DNA from 3 places in the Bradyrhizobium sp. USDA 4516 genome. Region 3 is predicted to be linked to each of the others. Evidence: riboswitches for the same ligand, from Rfam matches in the RefSeq annotation. Region 3 holds a riboswitch; each other region holds the start of a gene.

The links. Region 3 has a riboswitch for cobalamin ahead of metE (5-methyltetrahydropteroyltriglutamate--homocysteine S-methyltransferase). Riboswitches for the same ligand answer to the same signal wherever they lie in the genome.
Positions count from the first base shown of each region.
Region 1: another riboswitch for cobalamin. It lies ahead of ACVI1L_RS11035 (TonB-dependent receptor); the one in region 3 lies ahead of metE (5-methyltetrahydropteroyltriglutamate--homocysteine S-methyltransferase).
Region 2: another riboswitch for cobalamin. It lies ahead of ACVI1L_RS28835 (DUF1636 family protein); the one in region 3 lies ahead of metE (5-methyltetrahydropteroyltriglutamate--homocysteine S-methyltransferase).

Region 1 covers NZ_JBSRXT010000001.1:2,358,787-2,365,393, reverse strand. The annotation lists gene ACVI1L_RS11035 (TonB-dependent receptor) at 73-2,337, opposite strand; cobalamin riboswitch at 2,447-2,644, opposite strand; gene ACVI1L_RS11030 (FecCD family ABC transporter permease) at 2,757-3,800, shown strand; gene ACVI1L_RS11025 (ABC transporter ATP-binding protein) at 3,797-4,570, shown strand; gene ACVI1L_RS11020 (ABC transporter substrate-binding protein) at 4,777-5,592, shown strand; gene ACVI1L_RS11015 (IS5 family transposase) at 5,631-6,467, opposite strand.
Region 2 covers NZ_JBSRXT010000001.1:6,335,765-6,342,371, reverse strand. The annotation lists gene cobN (cobaltochelatase subunit CobN) at 1-1,877, opposite strand, end outside; gene cobW (cobalamin biosynthesis protein CobW) at 1,877-2,911, opposite strand; gene ACVI1L_RS28835 (DUF1636 family protein) at 2,908-3,282, opposite strand; cobalamin riboswitch at 3,377-3,588, opposite strand; gene cobO (cob(I)yrinic acid a,c-diamide adenosyltransferase) at 3,625-4,278, shown strand; gene ACVI1L_RS28825 (cobyric acid synthase) at 4,290-5,738, shown strand; gene cobD (threonine-phosphate decarboxylase CobD) at 5,920-6,607, opposite strand, start outside.
Region 3 covers NZ_JBSRXT010000001.1:5,514,990-5,521,596, forward strand. The annotation lists gene ACVI1L_RS25235 (thermonuclease family protein) at 1-661, opposite strand, end outside; gene ACVI1L_RS25240 (nodulate formation efficiency C protein) at 1,347-2,186, opposite strand; cobalamin riboswitch at 3,419-3,620, shown strand; gene metE (5-methyltetrahydropteroyltriglutamate--homocysteine S-methyltransferase) at 3,719-6,064, shown strand.

The DNA.
Region 1 (6,607 bases), 3.2 Mb from region 3:
TACCCCAGTTTCGGTGCGTTTGTAATGTTCGGAGACGGTGCGCGGGGCAGACCCGCCCCACCGGTTCACGCTCTAAAACGTCGCGCCGGCCTTTACCATGTAGGTGCGGCCGGGCAGCGGATAGGCCGAGAAGCGGCCTTCGGTGAACGTGCTCGCGATGGCGTAATCGTAATAGAGCGCGTTGAACAGGTTGTTCACGCTCAGTGACCAGAAGAAGCGGTCAACTTGCCCGCTCAGCTTGATATCGGCGGTGGCGTTGCCGGGAATCCGGCTCTGGGTGTTGGCCTGATCGTTGTCCATGATGCGCGAACTCCAGGACCGCACCGTGGCGTCGAACACCAGATAGTTCTGCCAGATATTCCAGGTGACGCCGAGATTGCCGGTGTAGCGCGACACCAGCGGCACGTCGTTGCCGGCCCAGATGCCTTCGCGGAACACCGCGCGGGTGATCGCCATGCCGCCGCGCAGGGTCACCGTATCGCTGAACTTGAGCGAGGCACTGGTTTCCGAGCCATAGCGGCGGGTGGGGTCGAGGTTGGTGTTGAAGAACAGCACCGGGTTGAAATGGATCTCGTTCTCGAGATCCATCAGATAGACGCTGGTCTGGACCTGGAAGCGGTTGGTCCTGACGCGAAAGCCGCCCTCGACATCCTGCGAGGTCTGGGTCTTGAGCTGGAAATTCTGCGGGATCGGGGCGAAGGTCAGCGGGTCGAATGACGGACCCGACGCGACGCGTTCGTCGACATCAGGCGTGCGGAATGCGCGTGCCGCGCGGCCGAACACCGAGAAGGTGTCGGTCAGGCGATGCTCGATGCCGACATGCAGCGCGTATTGCGTCTCGTTGCTGTCGAGCGGTGCCGCCTGGGTGTCGAATGCGAATGGCGCATTCGGGTCGTAGCGATCGCGCGCCGAGATGCTGGTGTTCTGCACGCGCGCGCCGTAGGCGAAGTCGGTCGTCGGCAGCACGCCGATCGTGTGCTGCCAGTAGCCGGCCACGCTCTGCTGCTCGATATTGTAGATGTGGAACGGGTCGACGCCCTGATAGGCGCCGCGCGCCTCGCGGAAGCTCGAATCGTAATAGTCGATGCCGGTCAGGATCGTCGACGGCACGCCCAGCATCACATTCTTGACGCTGAGCCGCGGCGTCAGCGACCAGGTCTGCAGCGCGGCGTCATTGTAGGTCGAGGCGAAGCTGATGGTCGGCACCGTGCCGAAGAAGCCGCTCTGCGTCTCGCGCTGCCGCCAGCCGCCGTCGACGATGAGGTCGACGCCGTTCATCAGCGTCTTGGTGAAGCCGGCGGTGACGCTGGCGGTCTGCTGGTTGGCATAGTCGAAGGGCGTCGCGGCGCCGCGGCGATCGGTGAGCAGCTCGTTCACGCCGATCGACGGATCGACCAGCCGTCCGCCGGGTAGGCCGAGCTTCTGGTCGCTGCCGGTGACGGTCAGGAAGGCGGTGAGATCAGGCGTCGTGTAGTTGATGTTGCCGACGGCGTTGCGCTGGTCGAGCGCATTGTTGACGCGGTAGCCGTCCGACTTGATGCCGTTGCCGTAGAACGAGGTGGACCACGGGCCGGAATTGAGCGCCGCGGAGACCGCGGCCATGCGGGTGTTGAACGAGCCAACTCCGGCCTCGGCCCGCATCGTCGTCGGCGGGCCGCCGACGCCGGTCTTGGTGATGATGTTGACGACGCCGCCCACCGCGTTGTCGCCGTAGAGCACCGCGCCGCTGTTGCCGCGCGTGATCTCGATGCGCTCGATCGAATCGAGCGGAATCGTGGTGAGGTCGAAGCCGGCCTTGTCGACGTCGTTGAGGCGGCGGCCGTTGAGCAGGAAAAGGGTATTGTCGGTCGCGAATGCGCCGAAGCCGCGCAGGTCGACCGACGTCTTGGCGCCGTTCGGTCCGCCATAGGGCGTTTGCAGCTGCACGCCCGGCACCTGCGCGAGGATCTCGGGCAACGACTGCACCGGCGAATGCGCGATGTCGTCGGCGGTGATCACGGCCGAGGAGGAGCCGACAATGCCGGCGAACTGGCGGCCGCCGGTGCCGCCCGTTCCGGTGGCCACGCCGGTCCCTGTCGTGCCCGATCCGGCTCCGCTGCCTGTATTGTTGCCTTGCGAGGTGCCCGGCGCCGGGCGTCGCGGCGCCGGCGCTTCGTCAGCGGCCGGCCTGGCGCGCGTGACGTTCTGGTCGCCCGGCTTGGTGACTTCGATCGCCGGCAGCTGATCGGGAGCGGGTGCCTCCTGCGCCCGCGCTGCGGAGACAAGGATCGCCGGCGCGATCATCGTCGACGCGAGCAGAAGCGCGCGGCGCCGCCGATGGAAAGGGAAGGAGAACATAAGCAAGGCCTCGGCAACGTCAGTGGCACGTCACCGCGAACCAGTCTCACCATCGTGCTCACAGCATCAGGTGAAGCTCATGCCTGTACTCCCCGACCGGCAGCATCGCGTGTGACCACGGCTGACGGCAGGTCTCCTGGCTCGCGGGTCGTTACCCTTCGTCGCCTTCCCAGGACCGAGATTCCCAGTGGCCTGTGACGAAGGATTCACCGCATACAGTTGCGGGGGCAGCCGCGGCGTTGGGGAAGTTTCCCCGTACCGCATTCCCTTTTCATCTCATGAAAGAACCGTCATGTTCATCTAGGGTTCGGCCGGGTAGCAAAGTCAATCCGGCGGAAGTCGGGCGGCGGCCGCGCGGCCACGGTTTTTGTCGAGTGTCGCTTGTCTGCCACGGCGATCGCTGTAAGAGCATGGATCCGATGAGCGTGCAGGATTTTGCCTTGGCGGCCGAGGTCGCGGCGCGGCGCCGGTGGGGCGCCACGGCGGCGCTGCTCGCGCTCGTGGTCCTGTTGTGTGTGCTCTCGCTCGGCATCGGGCCGGTGCGGCTGTCGCCGCTCGCGGTGGTCGAGGCGCTGTTCGGCGGCAGCAGCGATGTGGCGCAGGTGATCGTGCGCGAGATCCGCCTGCCGCGCACCATCCTGGCATTTGCGATCGGCGGCATTCTCGGGCTGTCCGGTGCGGCGCTGCAAGGGCTGCTGCGCAATCCGCTGGCCTCGCCGTCGCTGTTCGGCGCGCCGCAATCGGCGGCGTTCGGCGCGGTGCTGGTGATCGCGCTGGGCCTCGCCGATGTGCGCTCCTACGCGCTGCCGGTGGTGGCGATCATCGCCGCGTTCGGCTCGGTGTTCGCGCTGCTTGCGATCGCCGGCCGCAATGCCGGGCTGTTGATCCTGATCCTCGCTGGGCTCGCGATCTCGAGCTTTGCGGGAGCCGCGACCGCACTGGTGATGAATCTCTCGAGCAATCCGTTTGTGGTGCTGGAGATCGCGTTCTGGCTGCTCGGCTCGCTGGAGGACCGCAGCTTCCAGCACGTGGCGCTGGCGCTGCCCTTCATCGTCGCGGGCGCCGCCATCCTGCTCAGCCAGGCGAGCGCCTTCCGCGCGCTGACGCTTGGCGAGGAGGCGGCGCAGAGCCTCGGCGTCGACGTCGGGCGGTTGCGGCTCTTCGTGATCACGGGCGTGGCGCTTGGCGTCGGCGGCGCGGTCGCAGTCACCGGCACGATCGGTTTCATCGGCCTCGTCGCGCCGCATCTGATGCGTCCCGTGATCGGTCACGATCCGGCGCGGCTCTTGGTGCCCAGTGCGCTCACCGGCTCGGCGTTGCTGCTCGCGGCCGACATCGCGGTGCGCATCATCCCCTCGACCTCCGACATCAAGGTCGGCGTGCTGACCTCGATCATCGGCGTGCCGTTCTTCCTCTATCTGATCATGCGCGAACGCCGCGCGCTCGGCGGAGGCGTGGCATGACGCTGCTCTCCGCCGCCGCTCTCAATGCCTCGCTCGGCAGCCGCAAGGTGCTGCACGATGTCTCGCTGTCGTTGCCATCGGGCCATCTGGTCGCGCTGGTCGGGCCGAACGGCGCCGGCAAGACCACGCTGCTGCGCGCACTCTCCGGGCTGATTCCGTCGGGCGGCGAGATCCGGATCGGCGGCGATCCGCTGGCGTCGCTGCCGCTGCGCGAGCGTGCGAAACGTTTTGCCTACCTGCCGCAGGGGCACATGGTGCACTGGCCGCTGCCGGCGCGCGACATCGTCGCGCTCGGCCGCTATCCGCACGGCGCGACCGATCCGGCGCGGCTGTCGCAGACGGATATGGAGGCGGTGCTGCGCGCCATGCAGGCGGTTGACGTCACCGAATTCAGCGATCGCCGCGTCACCGAACTCTCCGGCGGCGAGCGCAGCCGCGTCGCACTGGCACGGGTGCTCGCGGTGGAGGCGCCGGTGATTCTCGCCGACGAGCCGACCGCCTCGCTCGATCCGCGCCACCAGATCGACGTGATGCAGAAGCTGCGCAATGTCGCCGACAGCGGCGTGCTGGTGATCGTGGTGACGCATGACCTGGGACTTGCCGCGCGCTTCGCCGATCACGTGCTGGTGCTGTCGGAAGGGCGGCTGGCCGCGCAGGGCGCGCCCGTCGAGGCATTGTCGGAGAGCGTCCTCGCCAGCGTGTTCCGCATCAGCGCCTATCGCGCCGAATTTCAGCGCGAAGCCGTCATCGTGCCGTGGGCGGACGTGTGATGTGGCCACGGCCTCACCACGAGCTCAGTTCACCTCTCCCGCTTGTGGGGGAGGTCGCTGCGCTCGAAGAGCGCAGCGGGTGGGGGCTCTCTCCACTCAAAGAGCGTTCATTGCGGTACGACCCCCACCCCGACCCTCCCCCGCAAGCGGGAGAGGGGGCACTGTCTTCGCGCGGACGCTATCTTGCGTCGTCTTGCTTTGCCCTGATGCTTTCACTCCTCGTGTGGCTCATGTCAGCCGGTGCCGCGTTCGCCGCTGGACCACGCATCGTCTCGATGAATGTCTGCAGCGACCAACTCGTGCTGTCGCTGGCCGACCCGGACCAGATCATCGGCCTCAGCCGCTTCTCGCGCGATGCCTGGCAATCCTGGGCCGCGGAGAAGGCGCGAAACTTTCCGCGCCTGTCCGGCGAGGCCGAGGACGTGCTGCTGCTCAAGCCCGACCTCGTCGTGGTCAGCCTGTTCGACAAGCGCGCGACCCGCGATCTGTTGAAGGCCCACGGGCTGCACCTCGTCGAATTCACCGTGCCGCGCACGCTGGACGAGGTGAAGGACCAGATTCGCGCGATGGGCGATGTGGTGCAGCATCCCGATCGCGCGGAGGCCGAGATCGCGCGCCTCGATGCGACGATCGCGCATGCGCGGGCGGCGGCAAGCGCGCATCATTACCGCGTGCTGCCGCTGGAGCGGCGCGGCTTTGTCTCGGGCGACCATAGCCTGGTCAGCTCGCTGCTGGCGGCAGCCGGCCTCGCCAACGCCGCCGGCGAACTTGGCGTCGGCGCAGGCGGGTTTGCTTCGCTGGAGGCGATCGTAAAACTCCGGCCGGATTTCATCCTGGTGTCGGAAGCCGGCGACCGCGCCGAGGATGACGGTCGCGCCTTCCTGCTGCATCCGGCGCTGGAGCGCTTCTATCCGCAAAGCAAGCGCATCGTGCTGCCGGAGCGGCTCACGGTGTGCGGCGGCGTGATGCTGGCGGATGCGCTGGATCGCCTGACGGAAGAGTTGCAGCGAGTGACGCAGTGACCTTCCAAACCCGTCATCCTGAGAGTCTGACTCATAAATCACCCAACCTTAGCTGCAGCCGCGAGTCTGCGGGTCAGGAGCCTGATGTGTGCAATCAGCAGCCAGGCAGCTTCGGTTGCCACCGTCGCCTCGAAGTCCTTGGCGAGGCGGCGGCATCTGCCGAACCAAGCGAATGTGCGTTCAACCACCCACCGCCTCGGCAGAAGCTGGAAGCCTTTGACGCCTTGAGGCCGCTCGACGATCTCGACAGTCCATGGACCGCAGTCTGAGAGCGCGTCGAGGAGTTGATTTCCGCGGTAGATCCGGTCGGCAAAGACGTGGCGCAGCCGGGGGAAGTTCATCCGCACGTTCTTCAGCAGCGGTACGGCGCCATGGCAGTCCTGAACGTTGGCCGGATGAACATGAACCCCAAGGAGGAGGCCATTGGTATCCGTCACGATATGCCGCTTGCGGCCGTAGATGCGCTTGCCTGCATCGTAGCCGCGCGGTCCGCCAGCTTGCGTGGTTGGCGCACTTTGACTGTCGATCACGGCTGCCGTCGGCTTCGGTGTCCGTCCAAGCTTTTTTCGCGCCCGTCGGACAAGCACGCTGACAATCCTCTGCCACCGGCCTGTATCCCGCCATCTATAAAAATAGCCCTGCACCGTCGAATAGGGCGGGAACTCCTGCGGCAACGCCCGCCACTGGCAGCCGGTCGAAACGATATAGAGGATCGCTTCGATCACACGACGCAGCTCCGTCTTACGCGGCCGGCCGCGCCGGTTCGCTCGCGGCAACAGGCGTCTGATCACCGCCCACTCCGCATCGGTCATATCGCTTGCATAACGCAGATCGTCCCGCCGATATTGCTCCCGAGTGATCTTGGTCCAGGGCATCGTGCTCTCCCTCGAATCTTTGCAAATCCGATGGAATCACACCCCACTGAGATCACTCACCCATTTTTCAGTCAGGCTCTGAGGAGCGGCGAAGCCGCGTCTCGAAGGATGCACGGCCCGGATACTTCCAGGAGTTCGCG
Region 2 (6,607 bases), 820 kb from region 3:
ATCGCGGCGATCAGGCGCTGCCGGCGCGCCGGATCGAGACCATCGGCGGTCGAATACTCATCGAGCAAGCGCTCAAGATTGCGCAAGCCTTTGGGGACCGCGGCCTGTGCCAGTGGCGGCGGCAGATGACCGATCGTCACGGCACCGATCCGGCGCTTGGCCTGCGCCGCCTCGCCGGGATCGTTGACGATGAAGGGATAGACAACAGGCAGATCGCCGATCAGCGCCTCCGGCCAGCATGCGGGCGACAGCGCAACCGACTTGCCGGGCAGCCATTCCAGCGTTCCGTGCGCGCCGATGTGGACGACGGCATCGATGGCCTGCCGCCTGAGCCACAGATAGAACGCGACATAGGCATGGCGCGGCGTGCGCGCCAGATCGTGATAGTCGGCGTCGCGCTGTCCCACCTCACCGCGCTCCGGCTGAACGGCGATGACCGATTTGCCGCAGCAGATCGCCGCGAAATGAAATGCGCCGTCACGGCAATCGGGATCATCTTCCGGCGCGCCCCATGCGCGGCTGAGATCGCCCTGCAGCAGCTCGGGAAGGCCGGAAAGCGCCGCACGATAGTCGGCGACGTTCCACGTCAAATTCCTGCGCAAAAGAATGTCGCCCAGTGACTCCACCGGCTCAAGGTCAAATCCCGCGCCCGCGAGATCAGCCAGCATCGCCCCGACCGAGGCAAGCGCATCGAGGCCGACGGCATGCGCGATCTGATGCGGGCGGCCGGGATAGTTCGAGAGCACCAGCGCGAGCCGCTTCTCCTGTGCCGGCTTGCTGGCAAGCCGATGCCAGGCGGCCACGCGTGCGGCAACTGCAGCGACGCGCTCGGCATCCGGTCGATGCGCAAGATGCGCGAATTGCAGCTCAAGATCGCGCTCACCAGGCGATTTGAAGCTCACGACCCCTGTGAACAGGCGGCCGTCGACCTCCGGCAGCACCACATGCATCGCGAGATCGCCGGGCGAGAGCCCGCGGAGCGACAAGGCCCAATCCTCGCGCCGCGCGGTCGACAGCGCGACCTGGAACACCGGGCATGATGCAGCGTCGAACGGCGTCGTGCCGTCGTCACCGGCCGCGGAAAACGCGGTCGCATTGACGATCGCCGCTGGAGCGCATTGCGCAAACTGAGCGCGCAGCCAATCGGCCACGCCCGCCGCCTTCAGCGAGGTGACGAACACACCGTGGGCATCAAAGCCCCTCTCACGCAATGCATCGATCAATGCATCGACCGGCGCCGTATCGCCTGCCGCGAGGTAGGAACGATAGAACGTCACCAGCACGCGCGGCCGGCCGTCCGGTGCCGGCAACGCCGTGATGGCACCGCGCCGGGAATCGTAGACGCCGATCTCGGGAAGATCGATCTCGCCGACCACCGGCCCGGCATAGAGTCCGGACGCCAGCGCCAGTTGCGCGATCACGGCCTGCGCGGCAACCGGGCCGCCCTTGTCGCACAGCACCTTCAGACGGCGCAGCGTCGAGACCGGCAAGGTCGAGAATTCATCGAGCCGCAGATCGTCGCGGCCATCCGCCGGCAGCACCACCAGGGCAATGCCGCGCTCCTTCGCCAGCCGATGCACCGCGGCCAGCCCGTATGACCAATAGGGCTCGCCGCCGATCAGCCGCACCAGAATGCCGCGGGCGTGCGAGAGCGTCCGCTCGATATAGGTATCGACCGACAGCGGATGGCGCAGCTCCGCGAGATTGGCGAGCCGCAGCGACGGCAGCGCAGCACGGCCGCGCCGCCAGCCGGCCGCGAAGGCAGCAAGATCGCTGTCGGAAAACGACAACACCACGAGATCGGCCGGATCCTGGCCGAGGTCCCTTGGCGTCGCGGTCTCCTCAAGGCCGCGGCTCTCGCGGAAGACGACGTGCATCAGACACCAAGCCGTGCCCTGATCGCGGCTTCATCGATGTCGGCATGTTCGCCGATCACGACGAGCTTCGACTGCCGCGCCCGGGCGCCCCAGGGCATGTCGAACTGATGCCGCACCCGCTCGCCGACCGATTGCACCAACAGCCGCATCGGCTTGCCTTCGACCGCGATGTAGCCCTTGGCGCGCAGCACGTTCTGCTCGCGCGCCAGCCCCTTGATCGAGGCGACCAGCGCGTCGACATCCGAAACTTCCGGAAGATCGATCACGACGGAATTGAAATCGTCGTGCTCGTGTTCCTCCTCGCCATCGTGATGCGACGGCCGCGCCGCGAGATCGCTTTCCGCCGCCGCCCCGAGCCCGAGGATCACGCGCGCGTCGATCGTGCCGTCGACGACGGGCAACATCGGCACCTCGCGCGGCATCTCGGCCGCGATCACCTCTTTCGCTGCCTTGATCCCCTCCGCCCCCGCGAGGTCCGCCTTGGTCAGCAGCACGATATCGGCACATGCGATCTGGTCCTCGAACACTTCCGACAGCGGCGTCTCGTGGTCGAGATTGTCATCCGCCGCACGCTGCGCATCCACCGCGGCCGGATCAGGCGCAAAACGGCCGGCGGCGACGGCCTCGGCGTCGGCGAGCGCGATCACGCCGTCGACCGTGATCCGCGAACGGATCTCCGGCCAGTCGAACGCTTTCAGCAGCGGCTTCGGCAGCGCGAGCCCGGAAGTTTCGATCACGATGTGATCGGGCTTCACGTTCCGCGCCAGCAACTGCTCCATCGCCGGGATGAAATCGTCGGCGACGGTGCAGCAGATACAGCCATTGGCGAGTTCGACGATGTTCTCGGCCGGACAATTGGCGTCGGCGCACGACTTCAGGATGTCGCCGTCGACGCCTTCGCTGCCGAATTCGTTGACCAGCACCGCGAGCTTCTTGCCGTTGGCATTGCGGATCAGATGCTGGATCAGTGTCGTCTTGCCGGAGCCGAGAAAGCCGGTCACGACGGTGACCGGAATTTTGGCGAGCGTGGTCATTCTGCGGCCTCCGGCACGACGGGAAGAGGTGGAATGCGGGCGAGCGATTGCTTGCGGAAGATTTCCGGACGGCTGCGCCACGGCACGATGCCGTCGGGCGCCGCCGCATAGGCGGAGGCACCGGCGATCACATCCGCGGCATTATCAGCGGACAGTCGGCCGTAGACATAGGACCAGCGCCCCGGCGCGCTGAGCGCGACCGAGCAACCCTGGCTGCAGGCCGACAGGCATGCGACGGGAACCAGATTGACGTCATCAGGCACGCCGGCCTCGACAAGCGCGGCATGCAGGCGTGCACCGGGCGCGAGCTCACCTTCCGCCGGCGTCTGGCCGGCGCGGCAGGTGATGCAGACATGAAGTGTAACGCTCATCGCCCTTCCTGGATTGACAGCGGGAAGCGATGAGGCACACGAACCGATTTTGGACAGGTTCGTTCCCCGTCGCGGAACACCCCGTCCGCCGGTTTCACAACATGCTGCGTTGGCAGGTCTCCCGGCTTGCGGAGCAGGTTTTACCCTTCGATGCCCACCTTCCCGACTCCGTATGGAATCAGTGGCTTGGGCATCTCTCCGGTCACGGTCGCGGGGGCGGCTGCGCTTCGGGCCCGATTTAGCGGAGCCCTATCGCATTCCCTCTTCGCCTGTCGTAGGACAGGAACCAACGCAGGACCACCATTCGTCCAAGCCTCGCACTTGTCAAGCCGAAGGAATGTGATGACTTCTGATGGAAAGGACGCTGAAGACGGCGCCCTCGGCACCGATCTTTCGCCGGATGCGCGCCACGCGGACAAGATGGCGAAAAAGAAGGCCGCCCGCGACCGCATCATGGCGACCAAGAGCGGTGAAAAGGGCCTGATCATCGTTCATACCGGCGCCGGCAAAGGAAAATCGTCCTCCGCGTTCGGCATGATCGTGCGCTGTGTGGCGCACGGCTTTCCCTGCGCCGTGGTGCAGTTCATCAAGGGCGCCTGGGATACCGGCGAGCGCCGCCTGCTCACCGGGCATTTCGGCGATCTCTGTCAATTTCACGCCATGGGCGAAGGCTTTACCTGGGAGACGCAGGATCGCGCCCGCGACATCGCGGCAGCGCAAGCCGGCTGGGAAAAGGCCAAGCAGCTGATCGCAGACCCGAGCCTGCGCATGGTCGTGCTCGACGAGATCAACATCGCGCTACGCTACGATTACCTTGCGATCGCCGATGTCGTCGACTTCCTGACCACGTCGAAGCCGCCGATGACCCATGTCGTGCTCACCGGGCGCAACGCCAAGGAGGAGCTGATCGAGATTGCCGATCTCGTCACCGAGATGACGCTGGTAAAGCATCCGTTCCGCTCCGGCATCAAGGCCCAGCCGGGCGTCGAGTTCTGACGGGCATCACGATGGCGCGCGCATTGATGATCCAGGGAGCCGGCTCGGACGTGGGCAAATCGCTCATCGTCGCCGGCCTCGCCCGCGCCGCCAGACGGCGCGGCCTGCGCGTGCTGCCGTTCAAGCCGCAGAACATGTCGAACAACGCCGCCGTGACCGTCGATGGCGGCGAGATCGGCCGCGCGCAGGCGTTGCAGGCGCTCGCCGCCGGCGTCGAGCCGCACACCGACATGAACCCGGTGCTGCTGAAGCCCGAGACCGATGTCGGCGCCCAGGTCATCGTGCACGGCAAACGGATCGCCACCGCACGCGCGCGCGAATATGCCGGCATGAAACCATCGCTGATGGGCGCGGTGCTGGAGAGTTTTGCGCGCCTGAAGCAGCGCGCCGATCTGGTGCTGGTCGAGGGCGCCGGCAGTCCCGCCGAGGTCAACTTACGCAAAGCCGATATCGCCAATATGGGATTTGCGCGCAAAGCAGACGTGCCCGTGGTGCTGGTCGGCGACATCGACCGCGGCGGCGTGATCGCGCAGCTCGTCGGCATCAAGACGGTGATCGACCCTGATGATGCCGCGATGATCCAGGGCTTTGTCATCAACAAATTCCGCGGCGATCCGACATTGTTCGACGACGGCTATCGCCTGATCGAAGAACGCACGGCGTGGCGCGGCTTTGGCGTGCTGCCCTGGTTCGTCCGCGCCGGCGAACTTCCGGCCGAAGATGCGCTCGGGCTCGGCGAGGCGCGCAAGCCCGGCCAGTGCAAGATCGCGTTCCTTGCGCTGTCGCGGATTGCCAATTTCGACGACCTCGATCCGCTGAAGCTCGAGCCCGGCGTCGATCTCGTGATGGTACGTCCGGGCGAAGCCATCCCGGGTGATGCGAAGCTCGTCATCCTGCCCGGCTCGAAATCGACCCGCGGCGATCTCGCCTTCCTGCGCGCGCAGGGCTGGGACATCGACCTCCTCGCGCATCATCGCCGCGGCGGCCATGTCCTCGGCCTGTGCGGCGGATACCAGATGCTAGGACACAGCGTCGCCGACCCCGATGGGATCGAAGGTCCTGCCGGCGAAACGCGCGGGCTCGGGCTGCTCGATGTCGCAACCACCATGACCGAACAGAAGACGCTGACGCGCTCCAGCGCGGTGCATGCCGCGACCAGCCAGCCGATCAGCGCCTATGAAATCCATATCGGGCGCACCGACGGGCCGGATCGCGCGCGGCCCTTTGCATCACTCGACGGTACGGCTGAGGGCGCGGTCTCCGCAGACGGGCGCGTTCACGGCAGCTATCTGCACGGCCTGTTCGCCTCGGATGAATTTCGCAAGGCGTTCCTTGCACAGCTCGACATCCCCGCGGCGGATCAGACTTACGGCGCCAGGGTCGAGAGCGCGCTCGACGCGCTCGCCGGGCACATCGAGACCCATCTCGATGTCGAAGGCCTGCTCGCGCTGGCGCGTTAAAGCGAGATGATTCCTTCTCACCTCGCCCCGCGTGCGGGGAGAGGTCGGAACGCATCGCTAGATGCGTTCCGGGTGAGGGGGAGTCTCCGCAACCGCAGCTGTCGCCGAATATGCGGATGCGGCCCCTCACCCCAGCCCTCTCCCCGTAAGAACGGGGAGAGGGAGCGCAGCGCCGTCGCAATCAGCGCGACAACACGGCGGAAAGGCGCGACCACTCGGCCTCGCCTCCCGGCAAGCCGAGGCGCAGCCATCCCGGTTTCTGCTGGAAGACCCGCGACCAGATCTGCGCACGGGCAAGTTTCTCCTGCGCAGCCAATGCATCGCCCGTCTGGTAGAGCCGGAACAGCAACGTGCCACCGAGCAGCGTCCAGCCCTGCGATCGCGCTATTGCATCGAGCCTGACGCAGTCGTCCGCGAGCCGCGCAGCCGTCGCCGTTGCCCAGTCGTGATCGAGCAACGCGCGCCGCCCGATCGCGATTGCTGCTCCCGAAACCGGCCATGGGCCCGCCCTCGCCGCAAGCGCGGCGACGTCCGCCTCGCTGCCGATCGCGAAGCCGAGGCGCAAGCCGGCAAGTCCGTAGAACTTGCCGAATGAGCGCAGGATCAGCAGCCCCGCGTGTCCTGCTTCCGGTGCAAGGGACAGGTCAGGAACGGCGTCCGCAAAACTCTCGTCGATGACGAGCCGGCCAACGCGCGGCAGCAGTGCCAGCAACTCGCGCCGGTCATGGCGTCGTCCGTCGGGATTGTTCGGATTGACGACGACGGCGATGTCCGCTCCCGCCAGCGCGGCGAGATCGGACACCTCGGCGACGTCCCAGCCGGCGGCCGACAACACCGCGGCATATTCATTGTAGGTCGGCGCCAGAATC
Region 3 (6,607 bases):
CCGGTTTCTTCGTCATGTCGATTTGTCCGTAACTGAGTTGCCCAGGAGAGTGATACGTGCGCTCGCCGTTACGTTCGACGGTGCCCTTTATCAGGCAGTCGGGCGACGGTGGGTCAGATAGCAGAGCGGATCCGAGCAGGAGTTCCTGGGCATCGTTCGGCACCGAGCTCGCGCCGACAATGATCGTGCTCTTGTTGCGGCGGCGCCAGTCCCAGGGGGTGATGAATGCCCCCGACCACAGACCGGCAAAGGCACTGCTCGCCGCCACCTCATTGATGACGTAAACATGGGCGGATGGCTCGGATGACAGCGCCCAACCGGAGCTTACCATCCAGGCGTTCACGTCCTGGCCCTCGATGAAGCAACTGCCAAGAGACCTGCCGTACTTGTCTACTCCTGCGGTCTGACAATCCCATATTCGTCCTTTCGAGTAGTTGATAAGGGCGTCGCGAGCCGCTACTCCGCAGGCCCATTTCCGGCCATGAGCATCCAGGCAAATCTGATCAGTCTCGGGGGCTTCGATACCCGAGAGCCGAATTCGCGTTCGTTCGATCTCTATCGTATTGGCGTCGAGGATTTGGGGAGCACCGCTCAGTTTCGCCGCGCAAACAGGAGACGCGATGATAGCGAGCAATGCTGCCATCATTACGCGGTACTTCATCCTAATATCCTTTCGCTCATGGTTCATCGGCTCACAAAATCGCAGCGATCCGGTGTCGTCACAGCCGACTGCTTGACTGGACATATGTCATCGCGTCTGCATCGTTCGACGATGCTGTTGTGGAGGCTTGCTTATATTTTCAGCCTACGACCTGACGCTGGGTGAGATTCAAGAGATTTCTTTGGGAGCATTTTTCGATGTGCTTCTGGCACTCCAGCTGACTCTCCCTCTTCCCTGGGACCTAAAGGAAGATCCCGCATGTTTCAGCGCTGCACTCGCGAGCCAGGAATACGGCTCCTGGCACGCCATTTCTCCAAAGGCTCGGAAGAAGCGGGGCGGGTGGTAGTCTTCGCCGCCGAACGGAAGAAGCGGCGATGCTAAGCCTCTTTTGATTGCTCGTTCGACAGGACTGCGCGAGGTTCATCATGGTGCGGAAAGCGGAAGTCGGGACAACGCACGATAAGAGTGATTGCTCAAAAAAAGATCGGCCTCCCGTGGCGCGCCGGCGAGAGCGCGGTTGTATCTCGTCGCACTAGTTCCGCCGCGAATCTGTTGGGGCAAGAGGCATCCTGATGCGTGGCTTTTCCCCATTGGGCTTGCAGGCCGGAGGGAGCCTGCCTCCTACTTGCATGGCTGGGACGCCTAAATTTTCCGGCGGATGGATCCTGGTGTGGGGCCGAGGCGCTCAGCGCTCATGAGTAGCGATGCCATCCTGATCAGTTGTCGAGGCCCTTCGCACCCCCTCCAGCGCGTCCCGTTCATTTCGATCTATGTGATGGAACCAGGACCCCGGAGGAAAAGTCGCAATCCTTTTGGCAAGGAAAGATTGCGGCTCCCAATCGTGTCCTTCCCGCTTGTCGAAGGTGATGACCCCATTTTGGGTGAAGTAGCGGGGGCCTGGTATGTTGCAGTTCACCAACAGCAGAACGCGCCACCGGTCCGCTTTCTCGGTCGGCTTGTCATTCGCCGCCCTAACGTAATCCACGACTACAGGTTCGATGATATGACAGCGGCCGTGCCGGAGCAGATCGCCGAGCTTGCCTTGCGCGGTCGTGACAAAGTTGAAATTGACCGGATTATGCAGAAAACGAAGGTTTGCGTCTTTTTCGCCGTCGGTGACTTCACTGGCGATGAGTGAAAGCGCCAGGGCGCGCCAGCCGAGTTCGATAGGCTTTGCATAGGGAGACGCAACTTCAATCTTTCCGTCGGTCCCAACCTTCCAGGTAATAACGTAATGCTCGTCTGATCTGTTATCCTGATGCCTGGTCCAGGAAAGGTAAACATACTCGGTGTGGTCGATGCCTTCGGCGATTCCCCAGTTTCGAGGGACGAATTGCGCCACTTTCGAAACTTTGGAGACAATGTGCTCGATTGTCTCACCGTCTTGCGTTCGCCAGTTTGACTTGACTCGTTCGACGAGCGCGCTTTCGCCGGCTCGCGCCGCGTTGCCCGTCGCAACCAGCCCAGCAAGGAAAATCAGCGATTGACAGAGACAGAGCAAGCCTCTTGCAGACATTCTCTTCATAACGGCCGAACCATCGGTTTTTCATCCACACGTCAAAGCGGGCAGCCTTCAATGCTATCCTCGATTGGAAGAAGTTAGCGGCAACGTGACACGGGCGCCTGCCGATGTCCCGCGCGAGCAGGCGCTGTCCCCTCGATGTCACGCGCCGCTAACTTCAGTGGGCCAGCCACAACCTCAATTTGCTGTGCTGGACCTGCCCAAGAGGAGAAGCCTGGGCACCCTTGAGCTTGCATCCTTCGTGCCAGGAAATAGCCGGCAAATCGCGCCGGATTTGTGCAGTATTTGTCCGCTTTCCGACCTGCATTCGTTTCTATGTTTCCATTCCGCCGATCCGCGTAGGCCGGTTCAGCTTTTGTCGCACAGATCTTCGAGGCGCAGGCGAAGGCCGCTGCCGATTTACGGATGAGAAATCGGGAGGCACCTTTGAAAGCTGTTGGACCGTCCGGTCCGGTGTGCTCACCCGAACGCCCTGCGATCTCTATCAGCCGATCTCTATCGGCTCGTAATTGACGATAAGCAAAAGTCGCTCGTCACCGCCGGGCGCGCGGAATCGTTCGGAAGCGCGTCGTCAGGCAGGCAAATGATATGGCGCGCGCGTTTCTGCCTACGCGCACGATGGTTCGATCTTGTCAATCGTCCAGCGGCCTCGGCTACGCATTCATGGTCGGATGAGCCGCTGTTTCCAGTCGCGGCGGCCGGCAAGCGAGAAACGATCAAGTCGCGCTAATTTCCTCTCGCGTTGCTCAACATTCTCGAGAGCATCTGTCTGTCGGGTTGATTCATGAACGCTTTCACCAATCACCCGAATAGGCCGACCGCAAAGACGGTGACAGCAAAGACGCCGACCGCGCTCCAAACAGCCATTTTCTTCATTGCGGGCCTCCCAGCGTTCGTTGAGGCGATTCGATGTGCGTGCCCGGGTATTATCGGCATCGGAGGCCGCAAGTCGCCTACCAGTATTGGTTGGCTCGTAGATCAACATGCGCGCCGGGTATGCTGATGAAGCTTGTGCAGCTGTTTTGCCCCTGGCGGCGGTTCTTGGCTGTCGAGAGGCAGGACGCCGGCACGCTGGAAGCGCCGCGACTTGCGCCTTCGACAATTCTTTCGGCACATATATTGGAGAGAGCTTCCAGTCGTGGTCAACTTTCGACGTTAAATGGCCATTTGAGTCACCGATGGCAGCATTGACGTGAGAGAGTCATCTGAGAGGTTGACGGAAGAGGTCTGTTGCCGATAATCCAAATCGTAGAGGTTCTCCGGTCCTGCTGGATCCGGAGCTAAGAGGGAAGCCGGTGAACAGGCCGGCGCTGCCCCCGCAACTGTAAGCGGCGAGCCGCTGTCCAACAAAGTCACTGAAGCCGGTGCGGCTTCGGGAAGGCCGGACAGCGGCGATGACCCGCGAGCCAGGAGACCTGCCTCGACCAATATACGTCCACGGGCGGGGTGTCCCGGTGGTGCGCCAAGCAGCCGCCGCTCGGGCGATCCTGCTTGCGTCCGCCATGGCCTTTGCCCCCAACTACGGGGTTAGCGCTATGTCTCTTCTCTCCCTTCCGGTTGCTACGCTTGGAACGCCTCGGATCGGTCCGAGGCGCGAGCTCAAACGCGCGCTCGAAAGTTACTGGGCCGGCGCAATCAGCGAACAGCAATTGCTCGAGGACGCAGCTGGCCTGCGTGCTGCGAACTGGGCCCGCCAAAGATCCCTCGGTGTCACCGTCATTCCGTCCAACGATTTCTCGTTGTACGACCAGGTGCTCGACACCTCCGTCATGGTTGGTGCCATCCCGGAAATGTACGCCTCGAAAACCGGACCGGTTTCGCTCAAGACGTACTTCGAGATGGCCCGCGGTTCACAGTGGGACCGCCAGACTTCGAGTTGCAGCCACGGATCGGGCGGATATGGCGCGCCCGCACAGGAAATGACCAAGTGGTTCGACACCAACTACCACTACATGGTCCCTGAATTTCATCGGGGACAGACGTTCCGCCTGTCCTCTCGCAAGCCTGTCGAGGAGTACGAGGAAGCCAAGGCCCTTGGGTTCCAGACCCGCCCTGTCCTGATCGGGCCGGTCACATTCTTGAAGCTTGGCAAGAGTGCGGATCCTGCGTTCCGGCCCCTGTCGCTCCTGGATGACCTGATACCGGTCTATGTCGAGGTTCTGCAGGAACTGGCCAAACGGGGAGCAGACTGGGTTCAATGCGACGAGCCCTGCCTGGCCCTTGATCTGGATGAGGATTCGCGAAAATCTTTGCTGCACGCCTATGACCGGCTCACCACGGAGGCCCCGGACGTCAAGATCATGGTCGCCAGCTATTTTGGCGATCTCGGCGACAATCTGGATACGGCGTTGAACATGCCCGTTGCCGGACTGCATGCGGATCTAGTTCGCGCGCCGAAGCTGTTGGAGCGGATTATAGCTGCCCGCCGACGCGATCTCATCATGTCGCTTGGTGTCATCGACGGACGAAATGTGTGGCGGTCGGATCTGTCGGTACTCCGCCAGCAGCTGGAGCCCGCCGTTGCGAAGCTAGACAGGCACCGTGTCCAGATCGCTCCATCCTGCTCGCTGCTTCATGTGCCGGTCGATGTTGAACTCGAGATCGGGCTCGCTTCCGATGTCAAGAGCTGGCTTGCTTTCTCGGTTCAGAAGATGCGTGAGCTTGCGATCCTGGCGCAAGCGCTCGCAGGTGACCAGAACGTTGCGGAAGCTGTTGCGGAATCGCAACGTGCCGCGACCGCCCGCCGAACTTCGCCGAAGATTCGTGATGCCAATCTCGCTGTGCGGATGAAAGCTATCGACCAAACCATGCGCCGGCGCGCCAGCCCATTTGTCCGTCGTGCCGAGATCCAACGCAAGCGCTTCGCACTACCGGCTTTTCCTACCACGACGATCGGATCGTTCCCGCAGACTATAGAGGTCCGTAATGCCCGTGCGGCACACGCGCGAGGCGCGATCAGCGACGAGCAATATGACAAATTCCTCAAGGAGGAGACTGCGCGCGCTATACGCTGGCAAGAGGACATCGGTCTGGACGTCCTCGTACATGGCGAGTTTGAGCGCAATGATATGGTGCAGTACTTCGGCGAGCAACTCGCCGGCTTCGCATTTACCAGGAATGGTTGGGTGCAATCCTATGGCTCGCGCTGTGTCAGGCCACCGATCCTATTCGGAGATGTTTTGCGGCCAAAGCCGATCACCGTCGACTGGTGGCGCTACGCGCAGTCACTGACCGGCAAGCCGGTGAAGGCAATGTTGACCGGACCGGTAACGATCTTGAACTGGTCGTTTGTTCGCGATGATATTCCAAGAGGCGAGGTCTGCCGCCAGATTGCGCTCGCGATCCGAGACGAAGTGCGCGATCTCGAGACAGCCGGGGCGACCATGATTCAGATCGACGAAGCTGCACTCCGCGAAGGATTACCCTTGCGTCGATCGGAGTGGGCGGCCTATCTTGAGTGGGCCGGGGATAGCTTCCGCATCTGCTCATCGGGCGTTGCTGATCGAACGCAGATTCATACGCATATGTGCTACTCGGAGTTCAATGACATCATCGATGCGATTGCTGCAATGGACGCGGATGTCATCTCGATCGAAACGTCGCGCTCGAAGATGGAGCTGCTCGACGCGTTCAGGAACTACAAATATCCCAATCAAATCGGGCCGGGCGTATATGACATCCACTCTCCCCGCATTCCCGAGGCAGGGGAAATGAAGGAGCTGATCGCATTGGCTCGGCAGCGGTTGCAGGATTCGCAGCTCTGGGTAAATCCGGACTGTGGTCTGAAGACGCGCAAATGGGAGGAGGTTCGCCCGGCGCTGGTCAACATGGTCGCCGCCGCCCGCGAACTGCGCGCAGCATCTGATCGGCCAAGCCACTGATCCTGCACTTGGCTCTCTCTCTCTCTCCTTGCGGAAGCTGATCCGCTTCTATTCACCTGCGCTCTCGATCGTCTGGACGGAGCTTTGGATGAGCATAAAAAAGCCCGGCCGCGTTAGCAGACCGGGCGAAAGTCAAGTCTGAGAGGAAGCGACGCTGACGCATCGCCGACTTCCATCGGAGGAGGGAGGACAGCCGATGGTCCGATCGCCGGCGAGGACATTCGCCGTAAATCTGAAACCAAGCTAAAGCACGGCTCAGTGTAGCTCAATTATGCCGGGGTATGCGCCCGGTGTAATCGAGTATCGGAAAACTACACCAAGGTTTGTCGCTGATGAGCACTTTCACAAGGTTTATCGACTAGAGCAATGAGGGTGGTGACGCCCAACGGTCGAATCTCGGCCGAACCTATGTGCAATCGGCGGCGCTTTGAGGCCGCTCGATCAGCCGTGACTATACGGGAAGATGCGAAGGAACCGTTGAGCACAGCCAGTACAAGTTGGTTGTTATTGACTCGAGCACTGCTCGGGTCGGCGGTGTCTGGT